2 regions of the Rhizobium indigoferae genome follow, and region 2 is predicted to be linked to the other one. Evidence: predicted binding sites of a transcription regulator. Region 2 holds the regulator's gene; the other holds the start of a gene.

Region 1 (5,526 bases), 140 kb from region 2:
CGCGCGCCCATGACGCGGCGTGCCGCCGATTTATAGAGCGTCTCGATCAGGAAGGTGGATTTGCCGCCGCCGGAAACGCCGGTCACCGCCGTGAAGACACCGAGCGGGATCGACGCCGTAACGTTCTTCAGATTGTTGCCTCGCGCCCCGACCACCTTGATCTCGCGGCCCTTCTTCGGCTTGCGGCGCTCGTCGGGAACGGGAACGCCGAGTTCGCCGGAGAGATATTTGCCGGTCAGCGAATTCGGACTGTCCATGATATCCTGCGGCGTACCATGGGCGATGACCTGACCGCCGTGAATGCCGGCCGCCGGGCCGATATCGACGACGTCGTCGGCCGACAAGATCGCATCCTCGTCATGTTCGACGACAATGACGGTGTTGCCGATGTCGCGCAGGTGCTTCAGCGTGTCGAGCAGCCGGGCATTGTCGCGCTGATGCAGGCCGATCGACGGTTCGTCGAGCACGTAAAGCACGCCCGTCAGCCCGGAGCCGATCTGCGAGGCGAGCCGGATACGCTGGCTCTCGCCGCCCGACAGCGTGCCGGAATTGCGCGAAAGGCTGAGATATTCCAGTCCGACATCGTTGAGGAAGCGCAGCCGGTCGCGGATCTCCTTGAGGATGCGCACGGCGATCTCGTTCTGCTTGGCATTGAAGCTTGCCGGCAGTGTCTCGAACCAGTCGCGGGCGACGCGGATCGACATACCCGTCACTTCGCCGATATGCAGCGTGTCGATCTTCACCGCCAGGGCCTCCGGCTTCAGGCGGAAGCCGTTGCAGGCCGGGCAGGGGGCCGCCGACATGAAGCGCTCGATGTCTTCGCGCGCCCAGGCGGAATCGGTCTCTTTCCAGCGGCGCTCGAGATTGGTGATGATGCCCTCGAAATTCTTCTGGGTCGTATAGGAGCGGGCGCCGTCGGCGTAGTGGAATTCGATCTTGTCGTTGGTGCCGTTGAGGATGACGTCCTTGGCCTCATCGGAAAGATCGTTCCAGCGAGTGCCGAGCTTGAAGCCGTAATGTTTGCCGAGTGCTTCCAGCGTCTGATTGTAATAGGGCGAGGTCGACTTGGCCCAGGGTGCGATCGCCCCGTCGCGCAGCGTCCGCTCGGGCTCGGGCACGATCAGATCCGGATCGATCTTCTGCTGGGCGCCGAGGCCGTCGCAGGTCGGGCAGGCGCCGAACGGGTTGTTGAAGGAGAACAGCCTGGGTTCGATCTCGGGAATGGTGAAGCCAGAGACTGGGCAGGCGAACTTCTCCGAAAACAGCACGCGTTCATGCGTCTCGTTCAGCGACTTGTTGGCGGATCCGCCGGCTGACGTCTCTTCCGGCGGCAACGGCTTGTCGGCGAATTCGGCGACCGCCAGCCCGTCGGCGAGCTTCAGGCACGTTTCGAGACTGTCCGCCAGGCGCGCTGAGACATCCGAGCGCACGACGATGCGGTCGACCACCACGTCGATGTCATGCTTGTATTTCTTGTCGAGCACCGGCGCCTCGGCGATCTCGTAGAACTGGCCGTCGACCTTGACGCGCTGGAAGCCCTTCTTCATCAGCTCTGCCAGTTCCTTCTTGTATTCGCCCTTGCGCCCGCGCACGAGCGGCGCGAGAATATAAAGACGGGTGCCCTCGCCGAAATCGAGGATGCGGTCGACCATCTGGCTGACGGTCTGGCTCTCGATCGGCAGGCCGGTCGCCGGCGAATAGGGAACACCGACGCGGGCAAAGAGCAGGCGCATGTAGTCGTAGATCTCAGTGACGGTGCCAACCGTCGAGCGCGGGTTGCGCGAGGTGGTCTTCTGCTCGATCGAGATCGCCGGCGACAGCCCGTCGATCTGGTCGACATCCGGCTTCTGCATCATTTCGAGGAACTGGCGGGCATAGGCCGACAGGCTCTCGACATAGCGCCGCTGGCCCTCGGCATAGATCGTGTCGAAGGCGAGCGAGGATTTGCCGGAACCCGACAGCCCGGTCATGACGATCAGCTTGTTACGCGGCAGATCGAGATCGATGCTCTTGAGATTATGCTCGCGCGCACCGCGGATGGAGATCGTCTTCAGTTCGCTCATCGTCTCTGCTTTGGTTTTCTGGATGACAGCCCTTATTTAGTGATGCCGACGGGCGAGTCGAGGCTGAATATCCGCAAGGGCTCAAGGTTTTCGATTCTGTTGACAGGATCATACGGATAAACTAGAACAAATAAAGAACAAAATTCCTGATGAATGCATGCGGCTGTCTGATGGATAAACATGTGGATTAAATGCCGCCCATGCGCATCGGCGGTCCGTGATGGTTTAAGGTGCGCCGATCGATTAAACGCCGCCGGTCAGGGCGGCAGGCAGGGTGAGAAGTATGGCTGGTAGCGTGAATAAGGTAATTCTGGTTGGAAACGTCGGTGCAGACCCCGAAATCCGCCGCACTCAGGATGGCCGGCCGATCGCCAATCTTCGTATCGCGACGTCGGAGACCTGGCGCGATCGCAATTCCGGCGAGCGCCGTGAGAAGACCGAATGGCACACTGTCGTCGTCTTCAACGAGGGCCTCTGCAAGGTCGTCGAGCAATATGTGAAGAAGGGCGCCAAGCTCTATATCGAAGGCCAGTTGCAGACCCGCAAGTGGCAGGACCAGCAGGGCCAGGATCGTTACAGCACGGAAGTGGTGCTGCAGGGGTTTGGTTCGACGCTGACGATGCTCGACGGCCGCGGTGAAGGCGGCGGCGCGAGCGGCGGCCGTGGCAGTGCCGCTGGCGGCAACGATTACGGCGACGATTACGGCGCCCCGGCTCCCGCCTCATCGCCGAGCCGCGGCGGTGGCGGCGGTGGCAACTTCTCGCGGGATCTCGACGACGATATCCCGTTCTGATCGATAGCCTTTGCTGGCTTTGTGAAAGAGGTGAGAGAGCATGATGCCTTGGATGGCGTCATGCTCTTTTTCTTTGATTTCGCGGCAGATGCCGCGATTTTCAGTGCGGTGTCGCGCTGATGAGGTTGAGCGCCGATTTCGCGCCGTCGACGACGAATTGTGCGGCAAGGGCAGCGAGGATGACGCCGAGAAGCCGTGTCAGGATCGCCCGGCCGGTGACGCCGAGGAAACGGTCCAGCCGTTCGGCGACGAGCAGCATGAGGAAAGTCAGCAACAGATTGGCGGCAAGGACGCCGATCAGCTGCGCCTTTCCGACGGATGTCGCCAGCGTGCCGGCAAGCAGGATCGTCGCCGAGATCGCGCCCGGGCCGGCGATCAGCGGCAAGGCGAGGGGAAAGACGGCGATATTCTCGATGTGATCCTTGGTGATCGCCACCTCGGTCGCCTTCTCCTTGCGGTCCTGGCGCTTTTCGAACACCATCTCGAAGGCGATCCAGAACAGCAGCAGACCACCCGCGATGCGGAAGGCGCCGATCGAAATCCCGAGCACGCTGAGCACGCCGGCGCCGAACAGAGCGAAGACGGCGAGGATGATGAAGGCGATGGTCGAGCCACGCAGCGCCACCTGCGTGCGCTCACTGCGGCTCATGCCTGTCGTCAGCCCCAGAAAGATCGGTGCGAGCCCCGGCGGATCGATGGTGACGAGAAGCGTCGTGAAGGCGTTGATCAATTGGTCGGCGCTTGCCATCGGCTCTCCGGAACCCCATATGAGTGCGTGGTTTTTATGATTGTGAAGCGGGGATTCCGATTTGGCAAATATCCCGCAGCGGCCCGCGGCGGATTTGTCCGGTCCGGCCGCGCAACTTGCATGTTTTACCGTCTTTAAGCCGCAAAAGCCTGTTCAAAACGCGCTGTGAAATTGGCGCGGGAACAGGCTTTCCGCTATAAATCTTCAAGTGATTCTAGAAGAGATCGTGATCTGTTTTGACTGAGCAAACACCCCCCGGCGGCGGGAAGCTCCCGCCAGGCATCGAGCCCATCTCCATCATGGAGGAAATGCAGCGGTCGTATCTCGATTACGCCATGAGCGTCATCGTCAGCCGCGCGCTGCCCGACGTGCGCGACGGCCTCAAGCCCGTGCACCGGCGCATCCTCTACGGCATGTCCGAGCTCGGCATCGACTGGAACAAGAAATACGTCAAATGCGCCCGCGTCACCGGTGACGTGATGGGTAAATTCCATCCGCACGGCAATTCTGCGATCTATGATGCGCTCGCCCGCATGGCGCAGCCCTGGTCGCTGCGGCTGCCGTTGATCGACGGTCAGGGCAATTTCGGCTCGGTCGATGGTGATCCGCCGGCGGCCGAACGTTATACCGAATGCCGCCTCGAAAAGGCTGCCCACTCGCTGCTCGACGATCTCGACAAGGAAACCGTCGATTTCCGCGACAACTACGACGGCACTCTCTCCGAGCCGGTCGTGGTGCCCGCCAAGTTCCCGAACCTGCTCGTCAACGGCGCCGGCGGCATCGCCGTCGGCATGGCGACCAATATCCCGCCGCACAATCTCTCCGAAGTCATCGACGGCTGCATCGCGCTGATCGACGATCCGGCAATCGAGCTGCCGGAACTGATCCAGATCATTCCCGGCCCCGATTTCCCGACGGGTGCGAAGATCCTCGGCCGTGCCGGCATCCGCTCGGCTTATGAGACCGGCCGCGGCTCCGTCATCATGCGCGGCGTCGCTGCCATCGAGCCGATGCGCGGTGACCGTGAGCAGATCATCATCACCGAGATTCCCTACCAGGTGAACAAGGCGACGATGATCGAGAAGATGGCCGAGCTGGTGCGCGACAAGCGCATCGAGGGCATCTCCGACCTGCGCGATGAATCCGACCGCCAGGGTTATCGCGTCGTCGTCGAGCTGAAGCGCGATGCCAATGCCGAAGTCATCCTCAACCAGCTTTATCGTTATACGCCGCTGCAGACGTCCTTCGGCTGCAACATGGTGGCGCTGAACGGCGGCAAGCCCGAACAGCTGACCCTGCTCGACATGCTGCGCGCTTTCGTCTCGTTCCGCGAAGAAGTTGTTAGCCGGAGAACCAAATTCCTGCTGCGCAAGGCGCGTGATCGCGCCCACGTGTTGGTCGGTCTCGCCATTGCCGTCGCCAATATCGACGAGGTCATCCGCGTCATCCGCCAGGCGCCCGATCCGCAGTCGGCCCGCGAAGAGCTGATGACCCGCCGCTGGCCGGCGGCAGATGTCGAAAGCCTGATCCGTCTGATCGACGATCCGCGCCATCGCATCAATGACGACCTGACCTACAATCTGTCGGAAGAGCAGGCGCGCGCCATCCTCGAACTGCGCCTGGCCCGCCTGACGGCCCTTGGTCGCGACGAAATCGGCGATGAACTCAACAAGATCGGCGAGGAAATCAAGGACTACCTCGATATTCTCTCCTCACGCGTCCGCATCCAGACCATCGTCAAGGACGAACTTCTCGCCGTCCGGGACGAGTTCGGCACGCCGCGCCGCACCGAGATCGTCGATGGCGGCCTTGAAATGGACGACGAGGATCTGATCGCCCGCGAAGACATGGTCGTCACCGTCTCGCATCTCGGTTACATCAAGCGCGTGCCGCTCACCACTTATCGCGCCCAGCGCCGTGGC
Region 2 (5,526 bases):
CCGTCGCGCAGTTCGACCGCCTCATGCGCGCCCGTCGAGGCGCCCGAGGGAACGGCCGCGCGGCCCATGCTGCCATCTTCGAGATAGACATCGACTTCGACGGTGGGGTTGCCACGGCTATCGAGAATCTCGCGGGCGATGATATCGGTGATTGCAGTCATGGGTTCTTCCTGCTCGGTGGGTGGTGATAAGTCGGTTCGAAACCTGTCTTAGTCGAAGGCGTGCAAATTACAATGCTGCAATTTCCAGCCTTCGAAAGCGTTCGGATCTCGCCTAAAGCGCGTCGCGATCTTTCAGATTCGCTTGCCACGCTTTAGGTCTTTGGCTTTCCGCATGTCATTGTCGCAAAACCGCTGCACACTTTTTCGCGACATGCCTATAGCACGATCATGTCAGGCTGTTGAACGTCAAACCTTGGCGACCGCATCGAAGGCAAGCAGCTTTTCAAGCAGCCGCGGCATGTCCTTGAGATAGACCATATTGGGGCCGTCCGAAGGTGCATTATCGGGGTCCTGGTGGGTTTCGACGAAGACGCCGGCAATACCGGCAGCCACTGCTGCGCGCGCCAGTGTTTCCACGAATTCCCGCTGACCGCCGGAGGAATCGCCCTGCCCGCCCGGCTGCGCAACGGAATGGGTCGCATCGAAGATAACGGGCGCGCCCATCGCCGCCATGATCGGCAGCGAACGCATGTCGGAAACCAGCGTATTATAACCGAAGGAGGCGCCACGCTCGCACAGCAGCACGTTCGGATTGCCGCTGGCGTTGAGCTTCTTCAGGACGTTCTTCATATCCCAGGGAGCGAGGAACTGGCCCTTCTTGACATTGACGACGCGGCCGGTCTTGGCGGCGGCGATGAGAAGGTCGGTCTGGCGGCAAAGGAAGGCCGGGATCTGCAGGACGTCGACGACCTTTGCCACCTCCGCACATTGCTCGGCGGTATGAACGTCGGTCAGGACAGGAAAGCCGAATTCCTTCTTGAGGTCAGCAAAGACCTCCATGCCCTTTTCGATCCCGATGCCGCGTTCAGCCGAAAGAGAGGTGCGGTTCGCCTTGTCGAAAGAGCTCTTGTAAACGAGGCCGATGCCGAGCTTTGCGCAAAGCTCTTTCAGCGTACCGGCAACCATGAAGGCGTGGTCGCGGCTCTCCATCTGGCAGGGACCGGCAATCAGCGACAGGCGGCCGGTATTGGAAAAGGTGACCTGGCCTTGGCCTTCGCCGATCTTGACTTCGGAATTCGTCTCAGTGCTCATCGTGTCTCCTCGAAGGCGAAGAGCGTGCCCTGCCCGGGCGCGGGCTTCACCAGAATGCGATTGTTCTTGCGCGTGTATGTCACCCCGTTAGCAGCCAAATGCGCTTCTGTCACGGCAAGATCGGCGACAATGAAGAGGATTGCCCGGCCACGCAGGCCGCGATCGGCGGATGAGCCGGCGATCTCGAAATAGGCTTCCAGCCCTTCCGGCGTCATCAGGCTGATTTTCGCGTTCGACGCAGCAATATTAACGCCAAAACCGGTTTTCTCGACTGCCGCCTGCGCCACGGCAAGGCCGACGAAGGCTCCGAATGCGGCAGCATCAGGCGCGCAGAGCGCGATCTCGGCAATGCCGGTGACGCCATTGGCATGCGTCTCCAGCGCGCCGCGGTCGGCCGGCAGCGGATTGACGCGCTCGACGCTGAAAAGGAACAGATCGGGCGCTCGCAGGTCGCCGGCAAAAGCCAGCTTGAAGCCGGCGATGCTCTCAGAACCGTCCGGCATCCTCATCGGCCGGGTGAACTGCAGCATCTCGCCGGCGCTCGATCCGTTGCCGACGAAGTTCTGATGATCGACGCCGGCATCCTTACTGCCGAAAGCAAGCCCCGAAAGCCCCTCCTCGCCGCAGCGGAAGCGGAAGGCCCGGTTGCGGGCCGTGAAAACATTGCCTTGCCGCGCTGAGGCCTCGCTCTCCTCGACACTCGCAATCCCGAGCGGCTCCAGATAGGTCTTGTCGGCAAAAAAGACGCAGGCGTTTTCCGTTCCGAAGGGATGGCGTGCATCGGCGGCAACGGTGAAGCCGAGCTTGCCAAGCCTCTCGCGCGCCAGATCGATATTGACGACGGGCAGCACCACATGATCCAGCGGGTGCGGCTTGGCGGAACGCTCGTTCATGATATCCTCTCCTGGAAACGGCAAGAGATGTGCGATGGCGCGCCCCTCAATGCAAGACATGTGTCCCAATCCGGCGAATGAAAATAAAAATCTCAACGAGTTGGCGCCAAGTTTTACGGAAATTTAGCTACTTGCGGAACACATATGGAACATATAGTGTCTGTTCTGGATTTGTTTCAATCACGAGGTCACAACGTCGATGCTCACGCGCAAACAACAGGAGCTTCTCCTTTTCATTCATGAGCGCATGAAGGAATCCGGCGTTCCGCCATCTTTCGACGAAATGAAGGATGCCCTGGACCTCGCTTCCAAGTCCGGGATTCACCGGCTGATTACGGCGCTCGAGGAACGTGGCTTCATTCGCCGCCTACCGAACCGCGCCCGCGCGCTAGAGGTTATCAAGCTTCCGGAGGCCTACAGCCCCAGCATTCAGCCCCGGCGCGGCTTTTCGCCCAGCGTCATCGAGGGCAGCCTTGGCAAGCCGCAGCCGGTCGCCACTCCTGCTCCCGCAAAACCCGTCGCCGACAACGGCAACTCGGTCTCCGTGCCGGTCATGGGCCGTATCGCCGCCGGTGTTCCGATCTCGGCGATCCAGAACAACACCCACGACATCGTCGTTCCGGCCGACATGCTCGGTTCCGGTGAACATTATGCGCTCGAGGTCAAGGGCGATTCGATGATCGACGCCGGCATCTTCGACGGCGACACCGTGATTATTCGCAACGGCAGCACCGCAAGTCCTGGTGACATCGTCGTTGCTCTCGTCGACGACGAAGAAGCGACACTCAAACGCTTCCGCCGCAAAGGCGCCTCGATCGCGCTGGAGGCGGCCAACCCGGCTTACGAGACCCGGATTTTCGGGCCGGACCGCGTCAAGGTTCAGGGCAAGCTCGTCGGCCTCATTCGCCGCTATCACTGACATCAGGCATTCTGGATTCGGCAAAACTGTTGCTGCGCCAGTCATAGGCGCGATGCAGCATCCATGGCCGCGACAATGCATCGAATGCGGTTGCGACCTCCAGGCCGGCGTCGGCGAACCGCAACTCGACGGAACCGGTCCTGCGCAGCGTTTCGCCGGTGAAGAGCGTCGCCCCTGAGCGGCAGCTGTTGAAGCGCAGGCGGACCGACGTCACGACGATATCGGCCGCGTCGCATGCCGGACCGAGATAGGCGGCATTGTCGATGACAGCAACCACGTGACCATTGCCAAGCCTTGATATGCACCAGGCCTTCTTGACGCAGGAAAAGCGGTTTGCTTCACCACCAGCTGCAGCCGCCCGCATCGCCGACCTTGCTTCGTTCTGCTGATCGCGGGAAAGCCTGACGCGGCGGTCTTCTCCCTCCGGCGGGATAGCAGGACCATCCAGATCTTCGGCGGGTGATGCGTCGGCAGGACCAGCGCTCTCTGCCTGGTCGAAGATGAAATCCGGCGGTCTTTCACGGTTGGAAGCCATGGCCCCCGCCTCGACGATTGCGACGAGACCACCATCCTCCGAAATCGCCAGATCCGGCGGCCGGGGAACCGGCAGAAGCAAGAGGACGAGCGTCGAGATCGCGATGATCGACGTGCCGATATGGCGCAGCCGGGTGCGGAGCAGCGTCAGCAGCAGAAAGCCTGCGACGGCTATCGCGAAATACCAAGCGGGCAAGCGGCCGATGCCGATGTCGCCACCCCAGCCGGACACCGTCTTTGCGATCGCGATCACCAGATCGAGGCCGAATCCGACGACCTTCCAAGGCAAAACATCCAGACCGAAAGGCATGAGCAGCATCGCCAGCAACCCGGCCGGCATGATGATGAAGGAGATGATCGGCATCGTCGCGAGGTTTGCCGGCAGGCCATAGGCAGTCAGGCGATGAAAATGCTCGATCGAAAACAGCGCGGTGGAAAAGCCGCCGATCAGCGAGGTCAGGAAGACGCCGCCGAAGAAACCCGCAACCGTAACGACGGGCCGAAACACCGGCAGCTTCAGGAAAGCGTTTTCGCGGACGCGCCGGTCCTTCCACAGCTGGTAGCCAGATACCAACGCCAATGTCGCAGCAAAGGACATCTGGAAGCTCGGACCCAAGACCTCGGACGGTGAAATGGCGAGAATGACGAGCGCCGAGAGAGCGACATTGCGCAGGCTGATCGACGGCCGGTCGAAGAAGACGGCAATCAACATGATCGCCATCATGATGAAGGCGCGTTCGGCCGAGACGGCAAAGCCGGAGATCAGGAAATAGGCCGTGACGGCGATGAGCGCGCCGGCAGCGGCGATCTTCTTGGTCGGATAGGCTTGGGCGACACCGGGAAAGAGGCTGAGCAGCATGCGGAAACCGACGAAGAAGATGCCGGCTGACAGCGCCATGTTGAGGCCGGAGATAGCGATGATATGAGCCAGACCGGACTGGCGCAGCGCCTCCGTCGTCTCATTCGAGATGGCGCGCCGCTCGTCCGTCACCAGAGCAGCGGCAAAAGCGCCGGTGTCGCCGGGCAGAATCGACCTTATGCGGTCGCCGATACCGCTGCGCAGCCGGTAGAGACCTTCGAGCAGCGCTTCCGTCGTCGATCTGGCCGCTTGCGGACCTGCCTGCAAATCGACCTTTGTCGGCGCACCGTAGCAGAAGCCGTTGGCGCCGATGCCATCGAAATAGGCACCGAAGGAGAAGTCGTTGAGCTCAGGAAGCGCTGGACCTGCTGGCGGCGTCAGCCGTGCCCTGCCGGTTATGATATCACCGATCTCGAAAGGCGCGTCCGCGCCGCGGGCGATCGCGGTTATGCGCCCCGGCGGCCGCTTCACCTCCGGCGCCTCAGTACCGGTGACGGCAAGAATATAGCGCCACCGCCCGCGACCATCGCCTTCGCGCCGCTCGACACGGCCGGTCACCGTCGTCGTCACTGATGAATCGAGGATCACGGTCGAAGCCCGTCGGCTCTCGAGTTGCGCCGAGACCACGCCGCAGGCGACAAGTGCAAGCGCCAGCAGCGTTGCCCGCAATGCCGCCCGGGCTGCGGCTGGCGATGAGAACCGCGACGGTCAGCACCAACAGGCAGAGCAGCGATGCAACGAGCGGGAAGTCCGATGCCGCTAGAAACCAGAAGGCTGAGCCGGCGCCGAGGAAGACCGGTGAGAACAGCAGCAGGCGGCCATGGTCCGCCTCTTCGCCCAGCATGCGCATGCCACCACGCAGCGATTGCGAGGCTGCTGCCGGCAGCCGGTGGCGCCACGGTGTCGCCGACTGCGTCCTTGGCGGCCGCGTCACCACGACAGGCGGAGAAAAACCGGCGGAGTCGGCAAGGCCGGCGCCTGCTTCCGGCCGCAATTCGACTGTCGTCAACTCCTGCATGTGCTGCCCAAGGTCACTCGCCCAGACAGCCAGAATGCAACCGCCAATCA

Evidence for each region. The regulator LexA, encoded in region 2, represses DNA repair genes until DNA is damaged. The targets are predictions, from matches to a motif close to TGTTCNNNNTGTGTTCNG.
Region 1: the regulator LexA is predicted to act here: its motif matches at 2,186-2,203, upstream of uvrA (excinuclease ABC subunit UvrA).

The regions. Positions count from the first base shown of each region.
Region 1 is NZ_CP140635.1:1,899,979-1,905,504, forward strand. Features, by position in the region: gene uvrA (excinuclease ABC subunit UvrA) at 1-2,063, opposite strand, end outside; gene U5G49_RS09775 (single-stranded DNA-binding protein) at 2,347-2,856, shown strand; gene U5G49_RS09780 (MarC family protein) at 2,957-3,604, opposite strand; gene gyrA (DNA gyrase subunit A) at 3,841-5,526, shown strand, end outside.
Region 2 is NZ_CP140635.1:1,755,044-1,760,569, reverse strand. Features, by position in the region: gene eno (phosphopyruvate hydratase) at 1-161, opposite strand, end outside; gene kdsA (3-deoxy-8-phosphooctulonate synthase) at 408-1,253, opposite strand; gene U5G49_RS09050 (VOC family protein) at 1,250-2,146, opposite strand; gene lexA (transcriptional repressor LexA) at 2,346-3,065, shown strand; partial or broken gene U5G49_RS09040 (ComEC/Rec2 family competence protein) at 3,046-5,476, opposite strand.